DNA from 3 places in the Beijerinckia sp. 28-YEA-48 genome. Region 2 is predicted to be linked to each of the others. Evidence: predicted binding sites of a transcription regulator. Region 2 holds the regulator's gene; each other region holds the start of a gene.

Region 1 (10,720 bases), 2.8 Mb from region 2:
CGATGGCGCCGCCGACTTCGCGCGTGCCTTGATAGCCGGGAATGAGCTTGAATTTCACGCCGAGCAGATTGCGCTCGACGGTGGGAAAATCCACGACCTGACTGCCGCGCGTCGTTCCGCCGATGGTGATGTCCTGGGTCAGCAGATCTTCAATCTTCTTCACGCTGGCATCATTGCGCAGCATGCAGACCGAGGCTTCCACCTTGGCGTTACCGATGAAGCTGAACTTGCTGGCGTCCAAAGCATTGGCGCCAGGCGCCAGCAGGGCATCGATGAGAACGCTGGGAAAGAAGGTGCCGATCGTGGTGCCGTCTTTGGGCGCGCGGAACATCAGATGCCTGGCCACGATCTGGCCGCCGGCTCCGGGCATGTTCGAGACGACGACGTTCGAAGCGCCAGGGATACGCGAGGTGAGATGGCGCGCCAGGAGACGCGCATAGGTGTCGAGCCCACCGCCGGCTGCTGCGCCCACGGCGATGGTGATCGTTTTGCCTTGAAAGAACTGGCTTGCCGGCTGGGCGAAGGCAGGCGCGGCCGCGAGCGCCGAGACCAAGCCATAGCCGAGTGCGGTTCGGATTGTACCGACGAGCAGCCCCATTGCGATCTCCCTAGCGCCTATCGGCCTATAATTTTGGCTATTGATATTCGACCGTAGGAAGCAAGAGTGCGCCAATATTCGTTGCAACGCTTATCAAAACCAATACTTTCGATATAAAAAATACGCCATAAATTTTGTAGCGAGCCATCACGTGGAGCGAATTCCTGATCTTCGGCGTTTGCGCGCTCTTCATGAAGTGGCCCTATCGGGATCGCTCGTCATGGCGGCTGAGGCTCTGCGCATCAGCCAGCCGGCGATGACCTATCTGATCAATCAGCTCGAAGCCGATCTCGGGATCCGATTGGTGGTTCGTGGGACGACGGGAACAGCGCTGACCACGATCGGGGACCTTTTCGCCAAGCGTACCGAACGCTGTCTGCAGAAGATCGCGGAGGCCGTTGAAAACCTGTTGGGGGAAGGGATCTCTCTGCGGCGTAGACAGGCCGTCGTGTCGCGGATTGGTGGCACGCAGTACAACGCCATCCTGGCGCTCTGGCATGAAGGCGACGGCGCCTCGGCGAGCCGATCGCTTGGCGTATCGCAGCAATCCCTGCTGCGGCCCATTCGGGAGTTGGAGAAACTCCTGTCCATCAAGCTCGTCCGTTCGCTGGGTGGTCGGGTTCTCTTCACGGATGCTGGGCGCGAGTTGGCGCGGCACCTGGTGTTGGCGGGACAGGAGATTGGATCGGCGCTGGAGGAGATCGGTCGCGGGCCAACAGGGGCGCGGAACCTGCGCATCGGTGCGCTGGTGTTGTCGCCACGGCTCATCTTGACTGAGGCGCTCGACGAAGCGCTTCGCTCTACACCTCGGCAAACGGTGGAGATCGTCGAAGGGGCCTATGAGGATTTGGTGCTGCGGCTTCGCGACGGGTCCATCGATGTCATTTTCGGCGCCTTGCGGGCACCACCGCCGTTCTCCGACCTTGTCGAGGCGCCGTTGCAAAAGGATCCCTATATCGTCGTCTGTCGGCGCGGCCATCCCCTTGCTCGCTTGAAGCGGATCAAAGCGAAAGATCTAGAAAAATTTGACTTCATATTCCCGACGGAAGGGTTGCGTCGCGAGGTGCTGGACGCGCTTGTGCAACGCTGGAAGCTTTCGCCGCTCTCCCAAGTCTATAGCAATTGGCTGCCAACGGTTGTCGCCATGGTGCGCTCAAGCGATCGTCTGGCGGTGCTGTCGCGCTGGCATATCGAATCCGATGAGTCCGCCGATCTTCAGGCGCTCGACACTTTGCCGGTGCCGCACGCGCCGCGTTATGTCGGCCTGACAAGCCGGGCGTCGTGGTTGCCGACGCCATTCCAGCAGCATTTCATGGACGTGTTGACGAAGGTTGTGCGCGCGCGGGCTTCTTAGGAGCCCCGAGCTAGGTCGCCAGAATGCTGGCGCGGCCGAAGCCGTATTGATCGAGCGGCACGACGCGGCAGGGATCGCCCTTCTGCGCTTTGGGCGCGTGCGGCTGGCGCACGATCAGGCCCTGCGCTTCGGCGAGGATGCCGAGCATGGAGGAGTCCTGGCGCTTGAACGCCGTGGCGACAGGCAGGCCGTCGCTGTCGTGCTGCAGGCGCGCGCGCAGATAGTCCTGGCGCACATCATTGGCCGGCACATCCTCGCCGAGCACGGCGGCGATGGTGGGATCGCGGCCGGCGGCGCTGTCGCCGCACAGCGCGCGGATCATCGGCAGCACGAACAACACGCAGCAGACAATGGCCGACACCGGATTGCCGGGCAGGCCGGCGATCAGCATGTCGTCGATGCGGCCGTGCATGAACGGCTTGCCGGGGCGCATGGCGATGCGCCAGAAGCCGAGTTCCATGCCTTCGCGCTTCAGCGCCGATTGCACCAGGTCATGGTCGCCAACCGAGGCGCCGCCCAGCGTGACGAGGACATCGGCCTTGGCATCGCGGGCGCGGCGGATCGCGGTTTCCAGCGCTGCGAAATTGTCGCCGGCGATGCCGAGATCGAGCACTTCGGCGCCGGCCTGGCGCAGATAGGCGCCGACAGCGAAATTGTTGGAGGCGATGATCTCGTCGGGGCCGGGTGAGCTGCCCGGCGGCAGCAGTTCATCGCCGGTGGCGAGAATGGCGACGAGCGGCTTGCGCACCACATCGACCGTGGCATGGTTCATCGCCGCCGCCAGCGCCAGTTCGGCGGGGCCCATCAGCCGGCCGGCTTCGAGCAGCACATCGCCTTCTTTAAAGTCGAGACCGGCGCCGCGCACATGGCGGCCGAGCGGTTCGCTGAATTTCGCGGTGATGATGTCGCCATCGACCTCAGCGTCTTCCTGGATGAGGATTGTGTCGGCGCCTTGCGGCACGCGCGCGCCGGTGAAAATGCGCACGGTCTCGCCGGGGCTGATGGCGCCGTTGAAGCCGTGGCCGGCGGCGCTGGTGCCGATCAGTTTCAGCTTTGCGGGAAGGGTGGCGATATCGGCGGCGCGCACCGCATAGCCATCCATGGCGGACAGATTGGCGGGCGGCTGGGTGCGGCGGGCGGCGAGGGGATGGGCGAGCCTGCGGCCATGGGCCTGCGCCAGGGCAACCGTGTCGCTGAGGCGCGGCCGTTCAGCACTTGCCAACAAGCGCTTCAGAGCCTCGTCGACCGACAGCATCGGTTCTTTCGCCACTTTACGCCTCGTGTTTCCAATCGCCGGATTTGCCGCCGGATTTCTCGACCATGCCGATGCCTTCGATGCGCATGAAGCGATCGACCGCTTTCACCATATCATAGACGGTGAGGCAGGCGACGCTGACGGCGGTCAGCGCCTCCATCTCGACGCCGGTCTGGCCGCTGACTTTGGCGGTGGCGCGCACGCGCACGCCAGGCAGGCTTTCGTCGGCCGTCAGATCGACTTTGATGCTCGAGAGATTCAACGGATGGCAGAGCGGGATCAGCTCGTGGGTACGCTTGGCCGCCATGATGCCGGCGATCCGCGCCGTGCCCAGCACATCGCCTTTCTTGGCATCGCCGGCGATCACCAGCGCCAGGGTTTCCGGCTTCATCACGACGCGGCCTTCGGCGATCGCGATGCGATCCGTCGACGCCTTGGCCGATACATCGACCATATGCGCCTCGCCGGAGGCCGCGATATGCGTGAGCTTGCTCATGCCTTGGTTCGCACGGTCTCGCCATGCAGCAGGGTGTGGGTGGCCTTGCTCACATCGGTGTGGCGCATCAGGCTTTCGCCGACCAGGAAGGCGTCGATGCCGGCGAGGCTCAGGCGCTTGCAATCCTCATGCGAGCCGATGCCGCTCTCGCCGACGATGATGCGGTCCTTCGGCACGAGCGGCGCCAGCTTTTCGCTGATCTCGAGCGTGGTCTTGAAGCTGTGCAAGTCGCGATTGTTGATGCCGATGAGGCGCGTCTCCAGCGGCAGGGCGCGGGCCAGCTCCTCTTCATTGTGGATCTCGACCAACACGTCGAGATGCAGATCATGGGCGGCCTTGTTGAGCGCAAGGGCGGTCTCGTCGTCGACGCTGGCCATGATGATGAGAATGCAATCGGCGCCCCAGGCGCGGGCCTCATAGACTTGATAGACGTCGTAGAGAAAATCCTTGCGCAAGGCCGGCAGCAGAGTGGCGTCGCGCGCGCTGGTCAGGAATTCGGGCTTGCCCTGGAAGGAGGGCTCGTCGGTCAACACCGACAGACAGGCGGCGCCGCCGTGCTCATAGGCCTGGGCGAGCTTGGGCGGATCGAAATCGGGACGGATGAGGCCCTTCGACGGGCTTGCCTTTTTGACTTCGGCGATCAGGCCAAAACCGCCGGCATTGATCTTCGTCTCGAGCGCATGGACGAAGCCGCGCGTCGGCGAGCGCTGGCCGATGATCCGCTCCAGCGCGGGCAGGGGCATGCGCACCTTCGCTTCGGCGATTTCGCGGCGCTTATAGGCTTCGATCTTACGCAGAATATCTGACATTTCGGATCGCTTTCTGCTCCGCACCAGCGTCTTGCAGTTTGACAAAGCCGTCAAACGCCAAAAAGACGCGTCAAAACAAAGATCCCCGCAAATCGTGTTTAGATGAAACGCGATTTACGAGGGACGATTGGTTACTTCCGCCAGTTTGGCAAGCGTGGCCTTCGCCCTGCCATCGGCGATGACCTTGGCGGCGATGGCAACGCCTTCCTTCAGTTCCTTCGCCTTGCCGGCGACGATCAGGGCCGCGGCTGCGTTCATCAGCGCGATATCGCGATAGGCGGAGGCCTTGCCGTCGAGCACGTCGCGCAGTGCGCGGGCATTGTGCTCCGGGTCGCCGCCCTTGAGATCGGCGCTCGTCGCACGCGCAAGGCCAGCGTCCTCGGGGGTGACCTCGAAGCTTTCGATCTTGCCATTGGCGAGCGCCACGACGCGCGTCGGGCCGGTGGTGGTGATCTCGTCGAGCCCATCCGAGCCATGCACGAACCAGGCGTTGTCGGAGCCGAGATTGCGCAGCACTTCGGCCATCGGTTTCAAAAGATCGACCGAGAAGGCGCCGACGAGCTGGCGCTTGACGGCGGCGGGATTGCACAGCGGTCCAAGAATATTGAAGATCGTGCGGGTGCCGAGTTCGATGCGCACGGGCGCTACATGGCGCCAGGCGGCATGGTGGGTCGGCGCCATCATGAAGCCGAGACCAACTTCCCGCAGCGATGTTTCGATCTGCGCCGGTTTCAGGCCGATGCCGATGCCGAGCGCGCCCAGCACATCGCTGGCGCCGGAGCGCGACGACAAAGCACGGTTGCCATGCTTGGCGACCGGCACGCCGCAGGAGGCGACGATGATGGAGGCGAGCGTCGAGACATTGTAGGAGCCCGAGCCATCGCCGCCTGTGCCGACGATGTCTATGGCGCCCTCGGGTGCGGTCACCCCCAGCATCTTGCCGCGCATCGCGGCTGTCGCACCGGTGAATTCATCGACGGTCTCGCCGCGCACGCGCAAAGCCATCAGGAACGCGCCCATCTGCGCCGGCGTGACTTCACCCGACAGCAGATTATCGAAGGCGGCCTCGGCTTCCGGCCGGGTCAGGCTGGCGCCCGCGGCCACTTTGGCGAGGATCGGCTTGAAGGACTCCATTCATGCAGCTCCGCTTGCAGTTCTACGCGCTTGGCTCGGTACGGTTTGGGTAGGCACGGCTTGGTGCGCCGCGCGGCCGCGTGCATTCCAATCGCCAGCCATGTCGAGAAAGTTTTTCAAAATGAGATGACCATGTTCGGAGAGGATACTCTCCGGATGGAATTGCACGCCATGGATGGGCAGGCTGCGGTGTTGCAGCGCCATGATCAGGTTGTCGGTCCAGGCGGTGGCTTCGAGCACGGACGGCAATGTGTCGGCGCGGACCACCAGGGAATGGTAGCGCGTTGCCTGGAAGGGTCCGTTGATGCCCCGGAAGAGGCCGGCGCCGCTATGGGTGATTTCCGACAGTTTGCCGTGGATCGGGGTCGGGGCGCGCACGACCTCGCCGCCAAACGCCTCGCCGATGGTCTGATGGCCGAGGCAGACGCCGAGCAGGGGCACGGTTTCGCCCGCAGCCGCCACCAGATCGAGGCAGATCCCCGCCTCGCGGGGCGTGCAAGGCCCCGGCGACAGGACAATGGCGTCGGGCGCGGCCGCCATGACGGCGGCGACGGAGATCTGATCGTTGCGGTGAACGGTCACGGACGCACCTAGAGAGCCCAGGTAATGCACCAGGTTCCAGGTGAAACTGTCGTAATTGTCGATCAATGTGACGGAAGGCATGCAGGCCCCTGTTTCCGGCGTCCTTTTCGACTTTGGCAGGGGCAAGGTCAAGCCGGCTGTTTGGACGGCAATCCGGCGCCGTTTGGGAGGCCGGTTCCGCCTTATTCTTCCGTGATCTAGCTTCTGTGATCTTGCTGTTACCGGCCTGTCAATCGCCTGTCAGGGAATCGGCGCATGCCGAGGTCATGTTCGACCGGACCAGACCTCTGTTGGCGACACGGCGCGACCTCCTCCTTTCAAGCGCGGCCCTGGCCAGTTTCTCGGCCTTATCGGGCCTGGCCCGCGCCTCGGAGCCCGTCCAGGCGGGCGTTTTGGTGGGCGTATGGGCCAGCGGGCGGGTCCTGGACGTTGATCGCGATGTGGGCCTTCCCGGCGTTTTGGTGTCGAACGGCCTCGACATCGTGGCGAGCGACAATGACGGGCGCTATGTCCTGCCGGAAGCCGACGACGGTACGCTCTTCGTCATCAAGCCGGCGCATTATCACGTGGCGGTCGATCCGCTGACCGGCCTGCCGCAGCACTATCGCCCCTATGGCGCAAGCGCCGGTCCGTCTGATTTCAGATTGCGGGCCGGCGATGAGCCCGCGCGGTTCGACGTGGCGCTGTTTGCCGATCCGCAGCCGGAAACCCATCGCCATATCGATTATATCCGCGACGGCGCGGTGCGCGACGTCGCCAAGGCTTTACAGCTGCCGGCCTTCGGCCTGACGCTTGGCGATATCTGCGGCGACAATCTGGCTTTGCTTGACCGCCTAAATCTGACGATCGGGCAGGCGGGCGTGCCCTGGTGGAATGCCGGCGGCAATCACGATCTCGATTACGGCGCGACGACGAAGGTTGGCGCGCGTCGCACGTTTCGGCAGAAATATGGGCCGAGCCACTATGCCTTCCATTATGGGCCGGCATTGTTCGTCGTCCTCGATAATGTCGATTACGAAGGCGCCCGCGCCGATGGGTCGGCTGGGCGCTATCGCGGCGCGCTTGGCGCCCGGCAACTGACGTTCGTGCGCAATCTCCTGAAACACTGGCCGCGCGACCGGCTGGTGGTGTTTGCCATGCATATTCCGCTGACCACGGCGTGGAACCCGCGCAGCACCAGCGACAATACCGCCGATGCGGAGGCATTTCTGCGTGTTATCGATGGCTATCGCGCCGTCAGTTTTTCCGGCCATATGCACACGACGGAACATGGCTATCTGCCGCAGCTGTCCGGCGTGCCGCATCATCACCACGTGCTGGCGGCGGTGTCGGGTTCGTGGTGGAGCGGGCCGAACGATTATAGGGGCACGCCGCTTGCCATGGGCTGCGATGGCTGTCCGGCGGGTTATCATCGGCTTTCGGTCAGTGATGCCGATTACACGACGACCTTCCGCGCGCCGGCTGTGAGCGAGCGGCTGCGCCTTCATTGCACCGTTGGCGACGATACGGTTGATGTCATCGTCAACCTGTTCGATGGCGGCCCGCGTTCGACGCTGTTTGCGGCAACGGGTTCAACGCGCGTCGAGATGACGAAGGTGCGCCGCGCCGATCCTTTCGTCGAGAGCTTGTTCGCCGATCCCAGTGTGGACCGGCCCTCCTGGGTGAAGGCGGAGCCGAGCGAACATCTGTGGCATGCGCGGCTGCCGCTGGGTTCGGCGCTCGCGCCACAGCGCATCGCCGTTGAGGCCTATGATGAGTATGGCCAGCATGTCGATGACATGGTTTTTGTCGAGCGCGCGGTGCAAGAAATGGCTGTCTCGCACGGGTAAGTCTATCATTCCTGGTCAGCCGCTACGCGGCTGTCGGGAATGACAGAGGGGTCGCCTTACTGCCCCCGCCTGGCGCTGGTGGCGAAGCGCACCGCTTCTTCCGCCGCGCGGAACAGCGCCTGCGCCTTGTTGATGCATTCGCGGTGTTCGCTGGTCGGTACGGAGTCGTAGACGATGCCAGCGCCCGCTTGCGCATGCATCTGGCCGTCCTTGATGATGGCCGTGCGCAGCACGATGCAGGTGTCCATTTCGCCCGAAGCGCCGAAATAGCCGATGCAGCCGGCATAGATGCCGCGCTTGTCGACTTCCAACTCGTCGATGATCTCCATGGCGCGCACTTTCGGCGCGCCCGACACCGTGCCGGCGGGAAAGCCGGCGGACAGCGCGGTGATGTTGTCGTGCTGGGGATCGAGCTTGCCCTCGACATTCGACACGATGTGCATGACGTGGCTGTAGCGTTCGACGAAGAAACGGTCGGTCACTTCCACGGTGCCGATCTGCGCCACGCGGCCGACATCGTTGCGGCCGAGATCGAGCAGCATCAGATGTTCGGCGCGTTCCTTTGGATCGGCTAATAGTTCCTGCGCCAGAGCCTCGTCCTCGGCCGGCGTCTTGCCGCGCCAGCGGGTGCCGGCGATCGGGCGGATCGTGACCTTGCCGTCGCGTACGCGCACCAGAATTTCCGGGCTCGAACAGACGATCTGGAAACCGCCGAAATCGAGATAGCAGAGGAACGGCGCCGGATTGACGCGCCGCAGCGCGCGATAGAGCGAGAAGGCCGGCAGTTCGAACGGGCCAGTGAAGCGCTGCGACAGCACCACCTGAAAGATGTCGCCGGCGCGGATATATTCTTTGGCGCGGTCGACCATCTCAAGGTAGCGCGCCTCCGACGTGTTGGAGGTGGCGGGCAGGGCCAGCATATGCGGGTCGGCCGCCGGCGGCGCATGGGCGAGCGGCGCTTCCAACAACGTGACGATGCGATCGAGGCGCGCCTGCGCGCTTTCCCAGGCGGAGCGGGCATTGACGCTTGGCTGCGGACGCACCGGCGTGACGATGGAGATTTCGTCGCGGACCGTATCGAACACCACCATCAGGGTGGGGCGGATCATCACCGCGTCGGGCACGCCGATCGGATCGGGCTTGGCCGGCGCCAGATGTTCCATCTGTCGCACCATGTCATAGCCGAGATAGCCGAAGACGCCGGCCGCCATCGGCGGCAGGTCGCCGGGCAGGTCGATCTGCGATTCCGCGATCAGCGCGCGCAGGCCATCGAGCGGCTTCTGCGGCATCGGCGCGAAGTCATCGCGATCGGTGAGGGCGCGTCGATTGATCTCGCAGGTATCGCCCTGGGCTCGCCAGATGATGTCGGGATCGAGACCGATCATCGAATAGCGGCCGCGCGAGGCGCCGCCTTCGACGGATTCGAGCAGGAAGACATTGCCGTCGCGACCGGTCGTCAATTTCAGAAACGCCGAGACCGGCGTTTCCAGATCGGCGATCAAAGTGGTCGCGACTAGAACGCTTTTTCCGGCGCCGAACGCCTGCGCGAAATCCTCATAGGTCATCGCCGACATTGCGTGCGCCGTTTCAGTTGATGTTGTCGCCACCGCCAACCGCCATGCGAACGGCTGCGTCGTTGATGGTGACGCCGAGGTCGTTCTGCAGCCGCGTCACATATTGCGCCAGGATGTCTTCGGACAGCGCCGGCTTCAGCCTGTCTTCGACAGCCTTGAGGCCTTCGTCGTCGGCATCGAGCGGTGGCGTCACCGAATCCACGACCTTGAAGATAACGCGGTCGAGACCATCGGCGACCGAGGCGATGGCGCCATTGGCGACGGAGAAGACGCGCGCGACCACCGCCGGCGACAATTTCTCCGAGCCGGTGCGCTTCACGTCATTGGCGAGTTCCACCGTGGCGCCCAGTTCCTTCGCCGCGTCCTCGAAGCTGACGCCGCCCTGCAAGCGCTTGACGATCTCGCCGGCCTTTTCCTGCAGGGTGCGGACGACTTCGTCGTCGCGCCAGTTCTTGGTGACCTGGTCGCGCACTTCGGCGAGCGTGCGCTCGCGCGCCGGATCGATCGCTCTCACCTCGTACCAGATGTAACCGTTATCCTTGGTGGTGATCACGTCATTGTCCATGCCGATGTCGGAGGCGAAGACAGCGCGCAGCAACTGTTCACGTTCGGGAATATCGGCGACCTGCTGGCCGTCGTGGCTACGGCCGCTGGCATCGACGCTGTCGAAGGTGAGCGCCTTCAGCTTCAGCGCCTGGGCGGCGTCGGTGATCGACTTGCCGGCGGTGCGCTCGTCTTCGATCTTGTCGCGCAGGCTCAGCACTTCGTCGCGGGCGCGGGTGATGGCGAGCTGGTTCCTCACCTCGTCGGCGACCTCGGCGAAGGGCTTGACCGCCTGCGGGTTGATCTTGACGACACGCACCAGCACGGCGCCGAAGTCGCCCTTGACCGGCGCACTCACGGCGCCTTCGCTCAGGGCATAGGCGGCCTTGCCAACGGCGGCGTCGACGAAATCGCGCTGCGTCAGGGTGCCAAGCGCGATGTCCTTGTCCGACAGCTTGCGCTCCTGGGCGATGGCATCGAAGGTCGTCCCGGCCTTGATCTTGTCGCTGGCTTCCTGGGCCGCCTTTTCGTCGGGGAAGACGATCT
Region 2 (10,720 bases):
TCTGAAGGCGCGGCCCGTGGTCGGCGCCGACGGCGAAGTGATCCGCGTCATCGGTACGCTGGGCGACATCACCGAACCGAAGACCGCCGAGGAACGGCTGCTGCACGATGCCGTGCACGACAATCTGACCGGCCTGCCGAATCGGGAAATCTTCTTCGACCGTCTCGACACCGTTTTGACTCAGGCCCAAGTCGATCGCGAAATGCGCCCGACAGTGATCGCCATCGACATCGACCGGTTCCGCCAAGTCAACGAGGCGTTCGGCATCCCGGGCGGCGATTCCGTGCTGCTCACCATCGCCCGGCGCCTGACACGCCTGGTCAAGCCGCAGGACACCTTGGCGCGGCTGTCGAGCGACGAGTTCGGCATCATCCTGACCTCCGAGAAGGACAGCAACGCGATCATCCAGATCGCCGACAATCTGCGGCGCAATCTGTTGACGCCGGTGACGATCAGCGATCGCGAATTCGCCCTCACCGGCTCGATCGGCATCGCTCTGTTCGATCCGCAATTGCATCGCCGCCACGAAGACATGCTGAAGGACGCGCTGCTCGCCGCCGCCCATGCCAAGAAATTCGGCGGCAACCGCGTCGAATTCTTCCGCCCCGGCATGCGCTCGCAGCAGACCGACCGGCTGGCGCTCGAGACCGACCTGCGGCGAGCATTGGAACGCGGCGAGATCAAGATCGTCTTCCAGCCCATCGTGCGCCTGGAAGATCGCACCATCGCCGGTTTCGAGGCGCTGCTGCGTTGGGATCATCCGCGCTTTGGCCGCCTCAACCCGGCGGACTTCATCCCGATCGCTGAAGAAACCGGGCTGATCATCGATCTTGGCATTTTCGTGCTCGACCGGACGGCGCGCGAACTCGCCGCCTGGCAACGGGCGCTCGACGTGACGCCGCCGATTTTCGCCAGCGTCAACGTATCGTCACGACAATTGCTCAGACACGACCTTCTGAACGACGTGAAGGCCGTGCTGACTCGCTCAGGCGTGCATCGCGGCACCCTGAAGCTCGAACTGACCGAAAGCCTCGTGATGGAAAATCCCGAATACGCGGCGCAGATGCTGCAGCGGATTCGCGAACTCGGCGCCGGCCTGGCGCTCGACGATTTCGGCACCGGCCATTCGTCGCTCGCTTATCTGCAGCGCTTCCCCTTCGACACGATCAAGATCGACAAGAGCTTCGTGCGCCCCGATGCGCGCGGCGCGCGCCCGGTGCTGCTGCGCTCGGTGATCGCCATGGCGCACGATCTGGGCATGGAAGTCGTTGCCGAAGGCGCTGAGACCGAAAGCGATACGATCGAGCTCTACCAGCTCGGCTGTGAATTCGCCCAGGGCTATGCCTTCGGCCAGCCGATCAGCGCTCTGGATGCCCGCAAGCTCGTCGGCGCCCCGCCGGATGAACCGCTGGCGCGGGCCAGCTAGTCTCGCCAAATTTCCCGAGAACCGCTGGCCGCCGCACCCTCGCACGCTCCTCGAAAGCATTCAGCATATCGATGGCCCAGGACTCAGAGTCAGACACAGACACGACCAACGCGAAAGCGGACAAGGGAGGCAACGGCAATCGCTGGCTCGGCATCGCCGGCATGGCGGTCAGCCTGGCCATCCTGGGTTTCTCGGTTTACGTGGTGGCGCAGGTTCTGGCCCGTCTCGACTTCGGCCAGGTTGCCACGGCCATCCACGCCACATCGTGGACCCATATCGCCTTGGCGCTCGCCTTCGGCTGCGGCTCCTACCTGGCGCTCACCTTCTATGATTTTATCGGGCTCAAGCAATTGCGCGAGCCCGTGCCCTATCGTACCGCCGCGATGGGTTCGTTCTGCGCCTATTCGATGTCTTTCACCCTCGGCTTCCCGCTGCTGACGGGCAGCGCCGCACGCTATGCCATCTATTCGCGCGTCGGCGTCTCCGCCGGCAATGTCGCCCGTCTCGTCATGCTGTGCAGCTTGCAGTTCTGGCTCGGCATGAATGTTCTGGTCGGTCTCGCCCTGGTGCTGCGCGCGCCGCAGCTGGCCGAACTCGATAAACTGGCCGTCGGAATCAATATGGCGCTTGGCTGGGCGGTCCTTGGAGCCGTCGCGCTCTGGTGCCTCTATGTCGGCAGTGGCGCGCGCCGGCTGCACATCAAGAACGTCGCCCTTGAGCTGCCGGGCCTGAAACTGACGCTGGCGCAGATTGTCGTCAGCTGCTGCGATCTCCTGTGCGCCGGCTCCGCTCTTTATATGCTGCTGCCCGCAGGCCACGGTCTCGACTTCATCACCTATATCGCGGTCTATGTGTTCGCCGTCACGGCGGGGGCCGCCAGCAATGTGCCAGGCGGGATCGGGCCGTTCGAGGCCACCTTCCTGAAGGCGGTTCCAGGCGTTTCGGCCGAGGCACTGCTGGCCGGGCTGCTGCTGTTTCGCGTGGTCTATTATTTCGGCCCCTTCGTGATCGGTCTGCTGATCTTCGGAGCCCATGAAGTGCGGGCGCGCCTGCGCCTCTCAGGCTCCACCTAAGGTTAATTGGTTTGACGCGTCTTCATGGCGCTCGACGATTCCGTCGAGCTGTGAAACGCTTTGGGGACCAATCGCGATCACGCTGACGCAAACCCGTCACGTAGCTGACATAGACAGCGCTGGACCGCTGGATCTTGCGAAGCGAAGCGCTTCGCTCTACGCCTCACCGCAGCGGCATGTAGCGACAGGACGGGCATGAACGACGCCAAAACCCACGCCGAAGCCGACCATAGCCAGATCGTCACCGCCCTCATCGGTGCCCTGCCTGACCCGGTTCTGGTGGCTGACCGCAATCGCCGCATCATCGCCACCAACGGCGGCGCTCGGATTTTATTCACCAATGCGACCGTCGGCAGCGCCCTGACGCTCAGCGTGCGGGCGCCCGACATTCTCGATGCGGTGCACCGCATCCTCGATGGCGGCGACCGCGAATGCGTGCTGTGGAACGAGCCAGTGCCGGTGGAGCGCCTGTTCGAGGTCTACGTTTCAGCCTTTACCTTCGAGGGCTATCGCGCCGCCGTCATCGAATTCCGCGACCTGACCGAAGCGCGCCGGGTCGAGCGCATGCGCGTCGACTTCATCGCCAACGCCAGCCACGAACTGCGCACGCCGCTCGCCTCCCTGCTCGGTTTCATTGAGACCCTGCAGGGGCCGGCCAAGGAAGATACCGCAGCGCGCGAGCAGTTTCTCGGCATCATGCGCGACCAGGCGCGGCGCATGACCCGGCTGGTCGACGACCTCTTGTCGCTGTCGCGCATCGAACAGAACGAACACGTGCGGCCGCAGACGCCGGTCGATCTGGTCGCCATCGTGCGCCATGTCATCGACACCCTGGCGCCGGTCGCCAATGACGGCGGCGTCGAGCTGATCGTCGACACGCCAAAGACCGCGATGGTCGCCGGCGATCGCGACGAGCTGATCCGCGTAGCGGAAAACCTGGTCGAGAACGCCATCAAATACGGCGCCGGTGGCGCCTCGCCGCAGCGGGTCTCCGTCTCAGTGACCGAAAGCAGCGGCATGACGACGTTCGAAGTGCGCGACAATGGCCCCGGCATTCCGCCCGAGCACCTGCCGCGACTGACCGAACGCTTTTACCGGGTCGATGCGCCGACCAGCCGGGCCAAAGGCGGCACGGGCCTGGGCTTGGCAATTGTCAAACATATCGTATCCCGCCATCGCGGCCGGCTGTCGGTTGAGAGCACCCTTGGGGCTGGCAGCACGTTTCGCGTTACCCTCAAGAAATAATCATTTCTATCAATGACATACTATGTCATAATAGTGTCTTCTAATTGTCGCAAAAAGCCTATGCGGGCGCGTTAAGGAACTGCCAGGCCGATGACGGATACCTCGTCATGGCCCTGGAAATCCAAAACCAAACCCAAGAGGCGTTTCATGTACCTCAACAAATTTCTTGGCCTCGCGCTGGTCGCGGGCCTGACTGGGGCGGCATCTGTCGCCAACGCCGCCGACATCACCGGCGCCGGCGCGACCTTCCCTTTCCCTATCTATTCGAAGTGGGCTGACGCCTACAAGAAAGAGACCGGCAACGGCTTGAACTATCAGTCGATCGGCTCGGGCGCCGGCATCAAGCAGATCCAGGCCAAGACCGTGACCTTCGGCGCCACCGACGCGCCGCTGAAGAAGGAAGACCTCGACAAGTCCGGTCTCGTTCAATGGCCGATGGTGATGGGCGCGATCGTTCCGGTTGTGAACCTCGACGGCATCAAGCCGGGCGAAATCGTCCTCGACGGCAAGACCCTGGCCAACATCTATCTCGGCACCGTCAAGACCTGGGACGACGCCGCGATCAAGCAGCTGAACCCGAAGGTCAACCTGCCGAGCACCGCGATCACCGTGGTCCGTCGTTCGGACGGCTCGGGCACGACCTTCAACTTCACCGACTATCTCGCCAAGGCGAGCTCGGATTGGCAGACGAAGATCGGTTCCGGCCAGGCGGTCGAATGGCCGGTTGGCGTTGGCGCCCGTGGCAATGACGGCGTCGCCGGCAACGTGGCCCAGACGAAGAACTCCATCGGCTATGTCGAATATGCCTATGCCAAGCAGAACAAGCTGACCTACACCGGCATGGTCAACAAGGCCGGCAAGCATGTTCAGCCGACGATCGAAGCCTTCCAGGCTGCCGCTGCCAATGCCGATTGGGCGCATTCGCCGGGCTATTACCAGATCCTGACCGACCAGCCGGGCGACAAGTCGTGGCCGATCACCGCCGCGACCTTCATCCTGATGTACAAGGACCCGGCCGATAAGGCGGCTTCTTCCGAAGCGCTGAAGTTCTTCAGCTGGTCCTATGACAAGGGCGGCAAGATGGCCGAAGAACTCGACTACATTCCGATGCCGACCTCGGTTGTCGGTCTCGTCAAGAAGACCTGGGCCGACGAAATCAAGGCCAAGTGAATTAACGCTGGCGGGGCGGGTGCAACCCGCCTCGTCTCTCATTGGGGACATCCGTTCAGGCGTGGCGGCAAAAGTAACAAGGGGCGTACATGACGGACATGGCGTTAGAACCAGCACGAACAGCGGCCGAACCTGCATTTGATCGCGCCCGCGCGCTCAGTGCATTCAAATTAGGTGACCAGACTTTCTACTGGCTGACACGCGTTTCCGCGCTGTTCGTCCTGCTTATTCTCGGCGGCATCATCGTGTCGCTCATCATCGGTGCCTGGCCGGCGATCCGCGCCTTTGGCCTCGATTTCCTCTTCACGCAGCGCTGGGCGCCTTCGCTCCAGCCGCAACCGATCCTCGGCGCCCTGGGACCGATCTACGGCACCATCGTCACCTCGCTGATCGCCATGGCCATCGCGGTGCCCGTCGGCCTGGGCATCGCCATCTTCCTCACCGAACTCTGCCCGCCGGTGCTGCGCCAGCCGATCGCCGTCGCGATCGAACTGCTCGCCGGCATCCCCTCGATCATCTACGGCATGTGGGGCTTCTTCGTGCTCGGCCCCTTCCTCGCCGACCATTTCGAACCGGCCATCGTCTCCGCCTTCGCCAATGTGCCGGTCCTCAACACGATCTTCCAGGGACCCGCTTCCAATCTCAGCCTGTTCAACGCCTCGCTGGTGCTGTCGATCATGATCCTGCCGTTCATCACGGCGATCTCGCGCGACGTGTTCGCCACGGTGCCGCCGGTGCTGAAGGAAGCTGCTTACGGCGTCGGCTGCACGACCTGGGAAGTGGTGCGCAACGTGGTGCTGCCTTACACCCGCGTCGGTGTCATCGGCGGCGTCATGCTGGCGCTGGGCCGCGCGCTCGGCGAGACGATGGCGGTGACTTTCATCATCGGCAATTCGTTCAAGATCACCGGGTCGATCTTCGCCCCGGGCACGACGATCTCCGCCGCCATCGCCAGTGAATTCGCCGAAAGCGACGGTCTGCACCAGTCGGCCCTGATCCTGCTCGGCCTGTTGCTCTTCGTCCTGACCTTCTGCGTGCTCACGGCCGCCCGGCTGATGCTGCGCCGCCTCGAACGCAAAGCGGGAGTGTGACCGATGAACTCGATCTACGCCTCTCGCCGCCGCTTCGACAAAGTCATCAAGACGCTGTGCTATGCCGCCGCCATCTTCGGCGTCGGCTGGCTGTGCCTCATCCTCTATACGCTGCTGGTCAATGGACTGGTCGGCCTGCATCCGCGTGTCTTCACGCAGATGACGCCGCCGCCGGGCGCCCAAGACGGCGGCCTGCTCAATGCCATCGTCGGCTCGCTCATCATGACGAGCATCGGCGTTGCCATCGGCACGCCGCTTGGCCTCCTCGCTGGTACGTGGCTCGCTGAATATGGCCGCTACTCGCGGCTCACCAATGTGATCCGCTTCGTCAACGACATCCTGCTGAGCGCGCCCTCGATCATCATCGGCCTGTTCATCTACGGGGCGATCGTTGTGCCGATGGGTGGCTTCTCGGGCCTCGCCGGTTCCATCGCCTTGGCGGTGATCGTCATCCCCGTGGTGGTACGCACCACCGAGGACATGCTGAACCTGGTGCCAAATCAGCTCCGGGAAGCGGCTTCGGCGCTCGGCATGCCGCGCGCCTATGTGATCACGCGGGTGTCCTATTCGGCAGCCCGCGCCGGCCTCATCACCGGCGTGCTGTTGGCCACCGCCCGCGTCGCCGGCGAGACCGCGCCGCTCCTGTTCACGGCCCTGAGCAACCAGTTCTGGAGCGTGAACCTGACGACGACCATGGCCAACCTGCCCGTCACCATCAACAACTTCGTCAACAACCCAGATCCGAACTGGAAGCAGCTCGCCTGGACCGGCGCCCTGCTGATCACCACCGCGGTTCTGACCCTGAACATTGTTGCCCGCATCCTGGGCGCCGAAAGGAAGCCGAAATGAGTGAGAGTGCCACCGTTCTCAAGCCTGTCGACACGAATCCGGTGAACCGTCCCGCCGCGTCCGACATCAAGCTTTCGATCCGTAACCTCAACTTCTATTACGGAACGACAAAAGCCCTGAAGAACATCAACCTTGACCTGGAGACCAACAAGGTCACGGCTTTCATCGGCCCGTCGGGCTGCGGCAAGTCCACACTGCTGCGCATCCTCAACCGGATGTACGATCTCTATCCGAACCAGCGCGCCGAGGGCGATGTTCTGCTCGACGGGCAGAACGTTCTCGATCCCAAGCTCGACATCAATCTGCTGCGCGCCCGTGTCGGCATGGTGTTCCAGAAGCCGACGCCGTTTCCGATGACGATCTATGACAACATCGCCTTCGGCATCAAACTCTATGAGAAACTGCCGAAGAGCGAGCTCGACGGCCGGGTCGAGGCGGCGCTGCGCGGCTCCGCTTTGTGGGAAGAAGTGAAGAACAAGCTCAATGCCAGCGGGCTCAGCCTTTCGGGCGGCCAGCAGCAGCGCCTGTGCATCGCCCGCACCGTGGCCATCCGCCCGGAAGTGATCCTGTTCGACGAGCCCTGCTCGGCGCTCGATCCGATTTCGACCGCCAAGATCGAAGAGCTGATCGACGAGCTGAAGTCGCGCTACACGATCGCCATCGTCACGCACAACATGCAGCAAGCGGCCCGCTGCTCCGACAAAACAGCATTCATGTATCTCGGCGATCTGATCGAGTTCGACGAAACCTCGAAGATCTTCATGTCGCCGGAACAGAAGCAGACGCAGGATTACATCACTGGCCGCTTCGGCTGAGACAGGATTCCGGAGATTATGATGACCACCGACCAACACACCGTAAAAGCCTATGACGAGGAGCTGCACTTCATCGGCAGCCGCCTCGCCGAAATGGGCGGGATCGCGGAGAAAATGCTTTATGACGCGATCGACGCGCTCTCGCGCCTCGATGCGGACCTGGCTCGCCGCACCATCGAACGCGACCCGAAGCTCGACGCCTTGCAGCGCGAGATCGAGGAGAAAGCCGTTCTCACTATCGCGCGGCGCCAGCCCATGGCTGTCGATCTGCGCGAACTCGTCGCCGCCATCCATATCGCTAGCGATCTGGAGCGTGTCGGCGATCTCTGCAAGAACATCGCCAAGCGGACAGCGAAGATTTCCGGCGATATGCGCGTGCCGCGCACGCTGGTCGGCCTCAAGCATATGGCCGATATCGCCGCCATCCAGCTGAAGAACGTTCTCGATGCCTATGCGCAAAAGAACGTGGCGCAGGCCGATGAAGTGTGGCGCCGCGATGCCGATGTCGATGCGCTGGAAGACTCCGTCTTCCGCGATCTTCTCACCTTCATGATGGAAGATCCGCGCAACATTTCGTTCTGCACCCATCTGCTGTTCTGTTCGAAGAACATCGAACGGATCGGCGATCACGCGACGAATATCGCAGAGACCGTGCATTACCTCGTCACCGGCGAACCGCTGCCGGTGGAGCGGCCCAAGGGTGGATCATCGGGCCTTGAACCTCAAGCAGCGGCAGCAAAGTAGAGGCTGATCCATGCAGACTTTCACGAATGAATCGAAACCCGTGTCAGTGAGTGACAGGCGTCCACGCAACGAGGCGACGGCCCCGCGCATCCTCATCGTTGAGGATGAGCCAGCCATCGCGCTGCTGCTTGCCTACAATCTGGAGGCGGCTGGATTCACCGTGGAGCGGATTGAACGGGGCGACGAGGCGGAAATCCGCCTCGCCGAAGAAGTGCCCGACCTTCTGATCCTCGACTGGATGCTTCCGGGGGTCTCGGGCCTCGAAATCTGCCGCAGGCTGCGGGCGCGCGAGATCACCAAGGGCCTACCGGTGATCATGCTCACCGCCCGTGGCGAGGAGCAGGAACGGATACGCGGCCTTTCGGTCGGCGCCGACGACTATGTGGTCAAGCCGTTCTCGGTGCCCGAGCTGATGGCGCGGGTGCATGCCTTGTTGCGTCGCTCGCGGCCGGAACGCATCGCCACCAAGCTGCAGCGCGGACCGATCGAGCTCGATCGCGAAACACGGCGCGTCCATCGCAACGGCCGCGAATTGCATCTGGGTCCGACCGAATTCCGGCTGCTTGAACATCTGATGGAAAAGCCCGGCCGCGTCTTCTCGCGCGCGCAATTGCTCGATGCCGTCTGGGGCCTGTCGATCGACATCGACGAGCGCACGGTCGACGTGCATATCGGCCGCCTGCGCAAGGCGATCAGCCGCGGGCGCGAGCGCGATCCGCTGCGCACCGTGCGCGGCGCCGGTTATTCCTTCGACGAAACCTTCGAGCGGGAATAGTCGGCCAGCACATTCGAAAAGAAAAAGGCGTGTGATTGAATCACACGCCTTTAAATTTTTCAGGCCGTCAGTTTCTCAGGAAGGCCGCATCAACATCTGCGGGTTCTTGGAACGATCGCGACGGCGATCCTGCGCCGGCTGATAGGCCATGCGCGAATGATAGGGGCAATAGGTCGCGCCGGGATCGGACTTGCCGCCGCAATAGCGGAATTCCGACGTCGCCGGATCGCCCAGCGGCCAGCGACACATGGACTCCTTGAGCTCCATGATCGTCACGCGCTCGGACATCGGCAGCACGACTTCCTCAATCGTCTTCAGCACCGGCGCTTCATAAGCGCGCGGGGCGAAGGCCAATGCGGTATTACCACGCACCATTCCACCACCCATCGAACTCGATCTCTGAACCGCCGCAGGCCGATGGACACGCGGCTGCGAAACGCGCGGGCGCGCCACCGTCGTGGACGGCGCTTTGACGCGACCGGACAATCCCAGCCGATGCACTTTGCCGATCACGGCATTACGCGTGATGCCGTTGCCGATCTCGGCGGCAATCTGACTTGCGCTATGACCATCCGACCAAAGTTTACGGAGCGTCTCAACGCGCTCATCGGTCCAGGACATTCTCTTCTCCTAAATCCGTTGCCGTGAATCCGTCTGGTTCGCCCCCCGGTTGAGCCGGTGAGCGATTGACGCATGTCACGCTTGCTGAAAGGTCCGCCGCACGAAATGTCGTAGTAGACAGCCCGGAATCTACACTAGCCGTAGAATCGCGCGCAAGAGTCCGGCTTCAATGTTCATGTGGGTGAAATCCGTTTTCCCCAAGCCCTTCGAGGTTTTCGAGCATCCCCGCGCCAGCGGCGGCGGCATCAACTCCATGCAAACATTGGATTTGCCGACGCGGGATAGAAAGCGCTGGGGCACGCGGACAAGCGCATACTTATCCACTGCCTTCACGCTCGGCGGGACCCTAAACCGCAACTGTGGCGGGTTTTTGTATGGGGTTACCGCCTCAAACGGCGTCAACGCCGGTCTGGAAATCCTCGATGATGTCTTCGATGTCTTCGAGGCCGATGGACAGGCGCAGCATGCCTTCACCGATCCCCATCGCCTCACGATCAGCTTGCGGCAGACGCTGATGCGTGGTCGTTGCCGGGTGCGTCACGATGCTCTTGGCGTCGCCAAGATTGTTGGAGATCTTGATGATGGAAAAGGCATTGGCCATGCGGAAGGCCGCTTCCTTGCCGCCCTTCACGTCCACCACCACCACGGTGCCGCCACCCGACATCTGGCGCATGGCCAGTTCGTGCTGCGGATGGTCCTTGCGCGAGGGGTAAAGCACGTAATTGATGGCGCTCTGCTCGGCGAGGAAGTCGGCGACGCGCTCGGCGTTGCGCATCTGCTGGGTAACGCGCAGCGGCAGGGTTTCGAGCGATTTCAGCATCACCCAGGCGTTGAACGGCGACATGGCCGGGCCGGTCTGACGCAGGAAATTGTGAATGTGCGCCTGGATGAAGGCTTCCGAGGCGAGAATG
Region 3 (10,720 bases), 1.8 Mb from region 2:
ACGCGCCAGGCGCGTCAAAGAGGGCATGAGCAAAACGAACTCTGTACCGGCCCGCCGGGACGCGATCGCTGTCTCACCGGCCACTGCAACCGAGCTCGGTAAGAACTATCCTTTCGCCGTGCGGCAAGCGATTAAGCTTTGTTCCCAACTCGTCTACGGCACGCTCGACATTGAGATGCCCGACGGCAAAACGTTCCGTTTCGGCGGTGTCGAAGACGGGCCGTATGCGTGCATGATCGTGCACGATGTCGCCTTCGCCGAGAAGGTGGCGCGCGGCGGCGAGGTCGGCGTAGCTGATGCCTATCTGTCTGGCATGTGGTCGGCCGAAGACCTCGAGAAGTTCCTGGAACTGTTTTGCTACAATCAGCAGGTCATCGAGAAACTGCTGGCGGACAAGCCAATCATTCGTTTCGTGCAGATGATCCGTCATTGGATGAACCGCAACACCAAATGGGGCTCGAAGCGCAACATTCACGCGCATTACGACCTCGGCAATAAATTCTATTCGCAATGGCTCGATCGCACGATGACCTATTCATCGGCGCTCTATGCGGAAGGCGACAATGACCTCGCCTCGGCGCAAACGCGCAAATATCGCGAGCTGGCGCGGCAGATGAATATTCAGCGCGAGCATCACGTGCTGGAAATCGGCTGCGGCTGGGGCGGCTTCGCCGAATTCGTGGCGCGCGAGATCGGTTGCAAAGTCACGGGCCTGACGATTTCTCAGGAACAGTTCGACTTCGCCACCAAGCGCATGGCCGATGCCGGCCTCTCCGACAAGGTCGAAATCAAGTACCTCGACTATCGCGACGAAAAAGGCGTCTACGATCGCATCGCCTCCATCGAAATGTTCGAAGCGGTCGGCGAGGAATATTGGTCGACCTATTTCGGTCAGCTGCATGACCGGCTGAAGCCCAACGGCATTGCCGGCCTGCAAGTGATCACCATCCAGGAAACGCTGTTTCCAAAATACAGACGCGAACTGGATTTCATTCGCCGCTATATTTTCCCCGGCGGCATGCTGCCGACGGCGACGATCATGCGCGAACTGGGCGACCGCTACGGCCTGAAACTGGCGGCCGATCGGATGTTTGGCATCGACTATGCGCGCACTCTGGCGCAATGGCGGGACACCTTCCTCGACAAGTGGCCGGCCCTGACGACGCTCGGCTTCGACGAACGCTTCCGTCGCATGTGGGAATTCTACCTGTCCTACTGCGAAGCGGGCTTCCGCGCCGGCACGATCGATGTTCGCCAGATGGTTTACCGCAAGTCGTAACGGCACGGATTGCACAGCCCGCCGGCAAAGCCATAGCGTTTTGCCGTTTGATGAAATCAAACGGCACAAAGACGCGTTAAAATAAAGATCTAGGCAAAATCGCGTTTCTATCGAAACGCGATTTGCTTTAGACAAGAAGGCTAGCGCACAATGAACAAGGCGGGTCCCCCCGCCGGAAGCCCGGCGCGGATGAAGGAGCCGTTTCTATGAGTTTTGTTCCGGATGTGATTGGCGCGATCGGAAACACGCCGCTGATCAAGCTGAAACGCGCGTCCGAGCTGACTGGCTGCACCATTCTGGGCAAGGCTGAATTCGTCAATCCGGGCGGCTCGGTAAAAGACCGGGCCGGACTGGCCATCATCAAGGACGCGGTGGCCAAGGGCCAGCTGCGGCCGGGTGGCATCATCGTCGAGGGCACCGCCGGCAATACCGGCATTGGCATCGCGCTGGTCGCCAATGCCATGGGCTTCCGCACGGTCATCATCATTCCCGAGACTCAGTCGCAGGAAAAGAAGGACATGTTGCGGTTGCAGGGCGCCGAACTGATCGAGGTTCCGGCCGTGCCCTACTCCAATCCCAACAACTACGTGAAGGTGTCCGGCCGCGTCGCCGAGAAGCTGGCCAAGGAACATCCGCAGGGCGCGATCTGGGCCAACCAGTTCGACAATGTCGCCAACCGGCAAGGCCATATCGAGACGACCGGCCCGGAGATTTTCGCGCAGACCGACGGCAAGGTCGACGGCTTCACCTGCGCGGTCGGCACCGGCGGTTCGCTGGCTGGCGTCGGCATCGCCCTGAAAGAGCGCAACAAGGCCATCAAGATCGCCATCACCGATCCGATGGGCGCGGCGCTCTATTCCTATTACACCACCGGCACGCTGAAGTCGGAAGGGTCATCGATCACCGAGGGCATCGGCCAAGGCCGCATCACCGCCAATCTCGTCGACGCGCCTATCGACATGGCCTTCCAGGTTCCCGATGACGAAGCGCTGCCGATCGTCTTCGATCTCGCCGAACACGAAGGCCTGCTGCTGGGCGGCTCGTCGGGCATCAATGTCGCCGGCGCCATCCGCATGGCCAAGGAAATGGGCCCGGGCCACACGATCGTGACGCTGCTGGCCGATTCCGGCGTGCGCTATGCGTCGAAACTGTTCAACCCGACGTTCCTGCGCGAGAAGAATCTGCCGGTGCCGGCTTGGATGGAACGCACCAGCGCCGTCGACAAGTGCCTGGTGTAGGCAAGGCTCACAAACGGTTCGGCCCTGCCCGCATGTCATGATCCTCGTCATGAACTGCGGCCACGCTCAGCGCCGCGGCTTTGGCCGCTTGACGTTTTCCACCAGCCATAACGCGAAGTCCGGGCCCGCCTTGTCGGCCTCACCAAGGGTGAGTTCGCGGAAGGCCTTGAAGCCCGGTGAATTCGAAGGCAGCGAAAAGACGATCTTCCATTGGCCACGGGCCCGCAGCCATTGCCGCGCCAGGCTTTCGATCGGGCGCTGTTCCGGGCCGACGAGATCGCGGCAACGCTTGCGCGGCGGCCCCTGTGCGATATCGGCCAAACGATCGGCGACGGTGCGGATATCGACCGGCCGCAACACGACACCACGTGGCACATACATCACCATGGGCGCTGTGTTCAGCCGCATCAGAATGGCGTGGACGAGGTTGTGAAACTGCGCCGCGCGCAGGATCGAATAGGGTAGCCCGCTGGCTATGATCCGCCGCTCCTCTTCGAGCTTGACGGCGTAGTAGGCAAAATCGGCGGCCGTATCGATGCCGGCGATGCTGATGTAGACGAAGTGCCGGACACCCGCCGCCTGACAGGCTTCGATCAGATTGGTGGTGCCGGCGATGCTATTGTCGGGGGTGGAGGAATCGTGGGCGCAGTGCACCACGGTTTTGATGCCGACGAGGGCCGCCGCCAGATCCTCTTTTGACAGAAGGTCGGCCTGAACGCCGATGTGTTCGGGAATCGGCTCACGTTCGCCGCGGCTGAGAGAACGAACCTCCACGCCCGCGCGTTCGAGCGCGTCAACGACACGCCGTCCGAGGGCTCCGGTTCCACCTGTCACGAGAATGGTCATAACGGGAGGGTATTGGACATTCGGGCGCGTAGCGCAACCTCGAGACGCGTCAAAACAAAGATCCTAGACGCGTTAATCGGCTACGCCGTCCCGGCCTTCAATCGCCATCAGGGTTGCGGTGAGCAGCGCGACCAGCTTTTCTTTGCCCGCCGCCTCGGCGAAGACCTCCGTTTGCGCCAGGGTCAACGTCCGCCCGGCTTTGATGACGCGCCCGCGCGCCACGATGCGATCACCAGCAGCCGGCGCCACCAGATTGATTTTGAACTCGGTGGTCAAAACCCCGACGCCCACAGGCATCAGGCTGAGCGCGGCATAGCCCGCGGCGGAATCCGCGATCGCGGCGACGGCGCCCGCGTGAACAAAACCGTGCTGTTGCGAGATGGAGGGGTTGGGCAAAAGCGCGATGTCGACAGCGCCCGGCGCGATACTGAAGATCGACGCGCCCAAGGTGCTCATCAGCCCCTGTTTATCAAAACTTGCCTGGACGCGGGCGCGGAAGGCCGGGTCTTTCGGAGAGAGAGCGTTCACCCGTTTGCCTCGACGAAAAAGCCACAGCAGAGACGGGATAAGCTAAATTTGGGGAACGGCCAAGATCAGGGAAGACGATCAGCCGACGACGGCGATGAACCAGATGAAGGCGCCGGCCCACAGGCCGAAGGCGAACAAACCACCGATATTGCTCTGGCTATGCGTGCGTCCCATGTGAGCCTCCTCAAGTCCGATGAGGTCACCCTAGCTGGCCGATGGATTGCCGATGTGCGAGGATGCACATGGCAAATATTTCGTTAAATTTGACGAGGACTGTTCATGAATGATTCAGCATCCCAGGCCAGCGCTCCGATCGTCTCGACCGCCTGGCTGGCGGACCGGCTGGGAACGGCAGGCCTGAGCATTGTCGATGCCTCCTGGTACCTGCCGGCGGCGAACCGCGACGGCAAAGCCGAATATGCGGCGGGTCATATCCCCGGGGCGGTGTTCTTCGACATCGACGAGGTCTCGGACAAATCGAGCGACCTGCCGCACATGCTGCCGGACCCGACCGGCTTCGCGCAGGCGGCGGCGGGCCTGGGGGTCAATACCGATGACGACATCGTCGTCTATGACGGCGGCGGCCTGTTCTCGGCGCCGCGCGTCTGGTGGATGTTCCGCCTGTTTGGCGCGCGCAAGGTGCATGTGCTCGACGGCGGCCTGCCGCGTTGGAAAACCGAGGGACGGCCGGTTGAACAGGGCGTGGCCCAACGTCACACCGGCGCCTTCACGGCAACCCTGAATAAAGACGGGGTGGCGCACATGGCGGACGTGGCGGCGGCGCTGCAGGACAACTCGGCCCAGGTGCTCGACGTGCGCGCCGCCGGGCGCTTCACCGGCGAAACGCCGGAACCCCGCCCTGGCCTGCCCTCCGGCCATATGCCCGGCGCCCGCAACCTGCCGACCACCGAACTGGTCGCCAATGGTGCGCTTAAATCCAAGGAAGAGCTGCTGAAAGCCTTCCACGACGCCGGGATCAATCCGGACGAGGCCCTGATCACCAGCTGCGGCTCCGGCGTCTCGGCCGCCATCGCCAATCTGGCGCTCGCGGTCGCCGGCAAACCGCAGCCGAAGCTTTACGACGGTTCGTGGACCGAATGGGCATCGCGCGGGCAGCCGGTCGCCAAAGGCAAACCGTGATCAACAGCCGCACTGACCAAATCCTCGGCAGTGATATGATCAATAATTAGGCAGCAAATGCGCAACCTTTGTGCAACACTTGTGCGGAGGAGCGGAACCCGAATAAATCCAGCCATTATCCCCTTAATTGCTGGGGGTGGCTGGATAGAATCTTGGCACAGCAGGTGCTAATAGCCCGTCGGAATGCGGTCATACGGCCGACCCACGCACGGGCCACCACCGGGAGCAGCGGGAGCGCATGAAAAAGATCGAGGCGATTATCAAGCCGTTCAAACTGGACGAGGTGAAAGAAGCCCTCCAGGAAGCTGGCTTGCAAGGCATTACCGTCACCGAAGCCAAGGGTTTTGGCCGACAGAAGGGCCACACCGAGCTCTATCGCGGTGCCGAATATGTCGTCGACTTCCTGCCCAAAGTGAAAATCGAGATCGTCCTGGCTGACGAAATGCTCGATCGTGCCGTAGAAGCTATCCGCAAGGCCGCCCAGACCGGCCGGATTGGCGATGGCAAGATTTTTGTATCCAATATCGAGGGGGCTGTCCGCATCCGCACCGGTGAAACCGGCACGGATGCAATTTGACATCTTCCTAGATTCCTCCAGCACCCCACCGAACGACCCTAGCAAGTGTAGAAAGGCCCAGACATGAAGACCGCCAAGGACGTCCTTAAGGCGATCAAAGATAACGACGTGAAATTCGTCGATCTGCGTTTTACCGACCCGCGTGGCAAGTGGCAGCACGTCACTTTCGACCCAGGTCTCGTCGACGAGGAAATGTTCTCGGAAGGCACGATGTTCGACGGTTCGTCGATCGCCGGCTGGAAGGCGATCAATGAATCCGACATGACCCTGATGCCGGATCCGACCAGTGCGACGATGGACCCGTTCTTCGCCGCGCCGACCATGGTCATCACCTGCGACGTGCTTGAGCCGTCGACGGGCGAACCCTACAACCGCGACCCGCGCGGCATCGCCAAGAAGGCGATGGCCCACATGAAGTCGCAAGGCGTCGGTGACACCTGCTATTTCGGCCCGGAAGCCGAATTCTTCGTGTTCGACGACGTGCGCTTCGCGTCCGAGCCCTACAACACGGGCTTCAAGCTCGACTCGTCGGAACTGCCCTCCAACGGCGACACCGACTACGAAGGCGGCAACCTCGGCCACCGCATCCGCACCAAGGGCGGCTACTTCCCGGTTCCGCCGCAGGATTCGGCGCAGGACATGCGCGGCGAAATGCTCTCCGCCATGGCCCAAATGGGCGTCAAGGTTGAGAAGCATCACCACGAAGTGGCGTCCGCTCAGCACGAACTCGGTATGAAGTTCGACACGCTGATCACCATGGCCGACCACATGCAGATCTATAAGTACTGCATCCATCAGGTGGCGCAGAGCTACGGCAAGACGGCGACGTTCATGCCGAAGCCGATCTTCGGCGACAACGGCTCGGGCATGCATGTGCATCAGTCGATCTGGAAGGCCGGCAAGCCGGTGTTCGCGGGCGACAAATATGCCGGCCTGTCGCAGGATTGCCTCTACTACATCGGTGGCATCATCAAGCACGCCAAGGCGCTGAACGCCTTCACCAACCCGTCGACCAACTCCTACAAGCGTCTGGTCCCCGGCTATGAAGCCCCCGTGCTGCTCGCCTACTCGGCGCGCAACCGCTCCGCTTCGTGCCGTATTCCGTGGACGACAAACCCGAAGGCCAAGCGCGTTGAAGTGCGCTTCCCCGATCCGATGGCGAACCCCTACCTCGCCTTCGCGGCTCTGCTGATGGCCGGTCTCGATGGCATCGCCAACAAGATCGATCCGGGCGCGGCCATGGACAAGGATCTCTACGACCTGCCGCCGAAGGAACTGAAGAAGATCCCGACGGTGTGCGGCTCGCTGCGCGAAGCGCTTGAGAACCTCAACAAGGATCGCACCTTCCTGAAGAGCGGCGGCGTGTTCAACGACGACTTCATCGACAGCTACATCGAGCTGAAGATGCAGGACGTGATGCGCTTCGAAATGACGCCGCATCCGGTCGAGTTCGACATGTACTATTCCTACTGATCGCTTCGATCAGAGCGCATAAAGTTCGGGGCCGGTTCGCAAGAACCGGCCCCTTTCTTATTGAACCTATTGGGCACGTTCAGCCGTCGGCATGACGACCACCTACGGGGACATCCCCCGGTCGCCTCTTTATGTCGCCCGTGCTGCAGCATCGATGAAAGCGGCGATCTCCCTCGGCTGCGAAGCAAGCGACGCATGACTGGCCTTGAGTTCAATGATTTTCTTCGCTGCCATTCTCTTGGCCATCGACCGTTGGTTGTCAGGATGGATCATGTGATCCTCGGTGGAGACCTGATACCAACATGGCTTCTTTTTCCATGCGGGCGCCGTAATGGCGTTGCCGAAGGTCGAACCTAAAGGCGCCTTCTGGGTAACGGCCATGACGAGTGCCTCGTCAGCCGTCATGTCCTGGCAAAAACTTTCGCGGAACTTGTCCGGTTTAATCCAAAGATAGCCATCGCTATCAGGCGTGATGTTGGGGAAGGCAGCCGGCGGCTTGGCCTGGCTAATACCACCGGGACTTTCGCCCGCATCCGGCGCGAAAGCGGCGACGTAGACGAGGCCAACGACATTCGGCAAGTCGCCCGCTTCGGTCAGAACCGCACCGCCATATGAATGGCCCGCAAGAAGCACAGGTCCTTCGACCTGCTTGATCATCTTGCGCGTGCGCTCCGCATCTTCGGCCAGCGATGTCAGCGGCAGCTCCACCGCATGGATATTTTTATGACCTAGATGGGCAAGTTCAAGAATGGCTTTGCTCCAATGAGCCGCACCGCCCCAAAAGCCATGAACCAATACAATCGTTGGAAGCTCAGCCATGACGTCTCTCCTTGCTAACGTTTAGAGAAGGCCGTTCGCGCTCTCCAAGCCTCAAGTAGAAATCAGTGCTCGCATTCAATTCGAAGAGGCAAACTTCGCTGTCGTTGAACGGCGCTCATGGACGCGCCTTCTGCTTACATATGCAAGCGCGTTGAAGAGCCTGTAACAGTTTCGTGAAAACACAATCGACGTACAAGACGAGGGCCCTGCCCCGTTCTTGTTGATCTTAAATGCAAAACGTCAGGCGCGCAGCGCCTTGGCGGCGCCGTTCGATGCGAAGCGATGGAAATGCGAGCCTTGGAAAAGGCGCGCGTCGATCAGGCGACGAACAGGGACGCCGCGGCCGCGCCAGCCATGACAACGACGGCGACGATCGCCAAGCCGCGCCACCAGACGGCGCGCTGAAGGCGCTGTGCCGACGGGTTGAAGTCGGGGCCGCAAACGAGCGCGTAGCCAGCCGCCTCCTCCGCTCTCTGCATGGAGCCGATCGTGACGCGGGGTGAGGAGCGCTTTGTCATCATGCAGCCAATCTTGCGCCGCGTCGCTTAACGCCACCTGAACGGCATCGATCCGGCGAGGGTTATTCCTCCTCATCCCCAACGAACCCTTGATCGCGTCTGCGACTGACGAAACGCGCCAGCCAGCTTGGCCAAACGCCGGCCAATTCATCCCGCTGTCACACGCGAAAACTAGAAGCGCTCCAAAGTATCCGTCTGATGGAGCCCCCTGTGTCCCAATCGAAACCTCTCTTCTCCTCAACCGCCCGCCTGCGCGAAAGCGAGGACATCGGCTCCAACACCTCGGAAAATCCGACCATCGGCGACATGATCGCCGCGCGGCTCAACCGCCGCGATCTGATGCGCGGCGCGCTGGCCGTTGGCGCCGTCAGCGCCACCCTGCCGATGCAGGTTCTGGCCCAGGCTCCGGCGGCGCCCAAAACCTCGTTCAACTTCACCGAGGTCGAAGCTGGCTCGGACGAAAAGCACCATGTCGCCGAAGGCTATGACGCCGACGTCCTGATCCGCTGGGGCGACCCGGTGCTGCCGGGTGCGCCGGCTTTCGACCCGGCCAAGCAGACCGCCGCCGGCCAGAAACTGCAGTTTGGCTACAACAACGATTATGTCGGCTATCTGCCCCTGCCCGGCGCCGATCCGTCCCAGCGCGGCCTGCTGGTGGTCAATCACGAATATACCAATGAAGAGCTGATGTTCCCCGGCCTCGGCGGCCGCCAGGAAATTAAGGCGGTGAACTTCGCCAATATCACCAAGGACCTCGCCGACATCGAAATGGCCGCCCACGGCGGCTCCGTGCTTGAGATCCAGCGCGTCAATGGCAAGTGGCAGGTCGTGCCCGGCTCGAAATATGCGCGCCGCATCACCGCCGACACGCCGATCGCCATCACCGGCCCCGCCGCCGGCGATGCCCGTATGAAGACGTCGGCTGATCCCGACGGCAAGACCGTGCTCGGCACGATCAACAATTGCTCGGGCGGCGTGACGCCGTGGGGCACGTGGCTGACCTGCGAGGAAAACTTCAACGGCTATTTCTGGGGCACCGCCGATGGCCACCCGGATGAGAAAGCGCTGAAGCGCTATGGCGCGCCGGGCAGCCAATATGCCTGGGGCAAATATTACGACCGTTTCGACATCGCCAAGGAGCGCAACGAGATCAACCGTTTCGGCTGGGTCGTCGAAATCGATCCGTTCGACCCGACCTCGACGCCGAAGAAGCGCACGGCGCTTGGCCGCGTCAAGCATGAAGCCGCCGCCGGCATCATGGCGCGCGATGGCCGCTATGTGGTCTACACCGGCGACGACGAACGCTTCGACTATGTCTACAAGTTCGTCACCGAAGGCCGTGTCGATCCGCAGAACCGCGCCGCCAACATGGACCTGCTCGATCGCGGCACGCTCTATGTCGCCAAATACAATGCGGACGGCAGCGGCGAATGGCTGCCGCTCATCCACGGCCAGGGCAAGCTGACCGCCGAGAACGGTTTTGCCAGCCAGGCCGATCTGCTGATCAACCTGCGCTTCGCCGGTGACGCCGTCGGCGCCACCAAGATGGACCGGCCGGAAGACGTGGAAGCCAATCCGACAACCGGCAAGGTCTATGTGATGTTGACCAACAACACGCGCCGCACCGAGGCCCAGATCGACGCCGCCAATCCACGGCCTAACAACCGCTTCGGCCATATCGTCGAAATGACGCCGGCCGATGGCGACCATGCCGCCACCGCTTTCCGCTGGGACATTCTGGTGAAGGCGGGCGACCACACCGTTGCCTCGACAGGCGCCAGCTTCAACCCGGCGACCACCAAGAACGGCTGGTTCGGCATGCCCGACAACCTTGCCGTCGATGGCCAGGGCCGGGTGTGGATCGCCACCGACGGCAATTCGCCGGCCAAGACCGGCCGCGCCGATGGCCTGTGGGCGATCGAAACCGAAGGTCCGCTGCGCGGCACGTCGAAGCACTTCTTCCGCGTGCCGGCGGGCGCCGAAATGTGCGGCCCGTTCTTCACGCCGAACGACGAAACCCTGTTCCTTGCCGTACAACACCCGGGCGAGGCGGACGAGGATGATCCGAAGGCGCCGCCAGCGACCTTCGAGCAGCCCGCCACCCGTTGGCCCGACTTCGCCGATGGGGTGCCGCCTCGCCCAGCCGTGGTCGTGGTGACCAAGAAAGGCGGCGGCAAAATCGCCGTCTGACCGACCCCGGCAGGGATCCGGCGCATTTTCTCCACGCCAACCGACATTGGCTCTACCGGAAAATGCTCCAACTTTTGAAGATGATAGCGGATGGCGGCCGACTGGCAGCCAT

Evidence for each region. Region 2 encodes PhoB, which activates phosphate uptake and scavenging genes when phosphate is short. Its sites were predicted from a motif close to TGTCATNNANCTGTCAT; they were not measured.
Region 1: BLW50_RS05360 (calcineurin-like phosphoesterase C-terminal domain-containing protein) is a predicted target of PhoB. The motif match lies at 6,434-6,450, and genes of this name have one in related genera.
Region 3: BLW50_RS10070 (PhoX family protein) is a predicted target of PhoB. The motif match lies at 8,564-8,580, and genes of this name have one in related genera.

What each region holds. Positions count from the first base shown of each region.
Region 1 is NZ_FNSI01000001.1:1,117,613-1,128,332, forward strand. Features, by position in the region: gene BLW50_RS05325 (type 2 periplasmic-binding domain-containing protein) at 1-598, opposite strand, end outside; gene BLW50_RS05330 (LysR family transcriptional regulator) at 750-1,952, shown strand; gene glp (molybdopterin molybdotransferase MoeA) at 1,963-3,207, opposite strand; gene moaC (cyclic pyranopterin monophosphate synthase MoaC) at 3,224-3,703, opposite strand; gene trpC (indole-3-glycerol phosphate synthase TrpC) at 3,700-4,512, opposite strand; gene trpD (anthranilate phosphoribosyltransferase) at 4,627-5,646, opposite strand; gene BLW50_RS05355 (anthranilate synthase component II) at 5,647-6,309, opposite strand; gene BLW50_RS05360 (calcineurin-like phosphoesterase C-terminal domain-containing protein) at 6,495-8,057, shown strand; gene trpE (anthranilate synthase component I) at 8,114-9,631, opposite strand; gene BLW50_RS05370 (SurA N-terminal domain-containing protein) at 9,645-10,720, opposite strand, start outside.
Region 2 is NZ_FNSI01000001.1:3,965,981-3,976,700, forward strand. Features, by position in the region: gene BLW50_RS18505 (EAL domain-containing protein) at 1-1,426, shown strand, start outside; gene BLW50_RS18510 (lysylphosphatidylglycerol synthase transmembrane domain-containing protein) at 1,498-2,499, shown strand; gene BLW50_RS18515 (ATP-binding protein) at 2,695-3,744, shown strand; gene pstS (phosphate ABC transporter substrate-binding protein PstS) at 3,892-4,914, shown strand; gene pstC (phosphate ABC transporter permease subunit PstC) at 5,004-6,005, shown strand; gene pstA (phosphate ABC transporter permease PstA) at 6,009-6,854, shown strand; gene pstB (phosphate ABC transporter ATP-binding protein PstB) at 6,851-7,669, shown strand; gene phoU (phosphate signaling complex protein PhoU) at 7,691-8,413, shown strand; gene phoB (phosphate regulon transcriptional regulator PhoB) at 8,460-9,188, shown strand; gene BLW50_RS18550 (GcrA family cell cycle regulator) at 9,264-9,809, opposite strand; gene BLW50_RS18560 (O-succinylhomoserine sulfhydrylase) at 10,198-10,720, opposite strand, start outside.
Region 3 is NZ_FNSI01000001.1:2,119,493-2,130,212, forward strand. Features, by position in the region: gene BLW50_RS10025 (SAM-dependent methyltransferase) at 26-1,279, shown strand; gene BLW50_RS10030 (cysteine synthase A) at 1,486-2,517, shown strand; gene BLW50_RS10035 (SDR family oxidoreductase) at 2,584-3,351, opposite strand; gene BLW50_RS10040 (PaaI family thioesterase) at 3,436-3,819, opposite strand; gene sseA (3-mercaptopyruvate sulfurtransferase) at 4,171-5,031, shown strand; gene BLW50_RS10050 (P-II family nitrogen regulator) at 5,270-5,608, shown strand; gene glnA (type I glutamate--ammonia ligase) at 5,672-7,081, shown strand; gene BLW50_RS10060 (alpha/beta hydrolase) at 7,211-7,900, opposite strand; gene BLW50_RS10065 (hypothetical protein) at 8,218-8,421, opposite strand; gene BLW50_RS10070 (PhoX family protein) at 8,629-10,608, shown strand.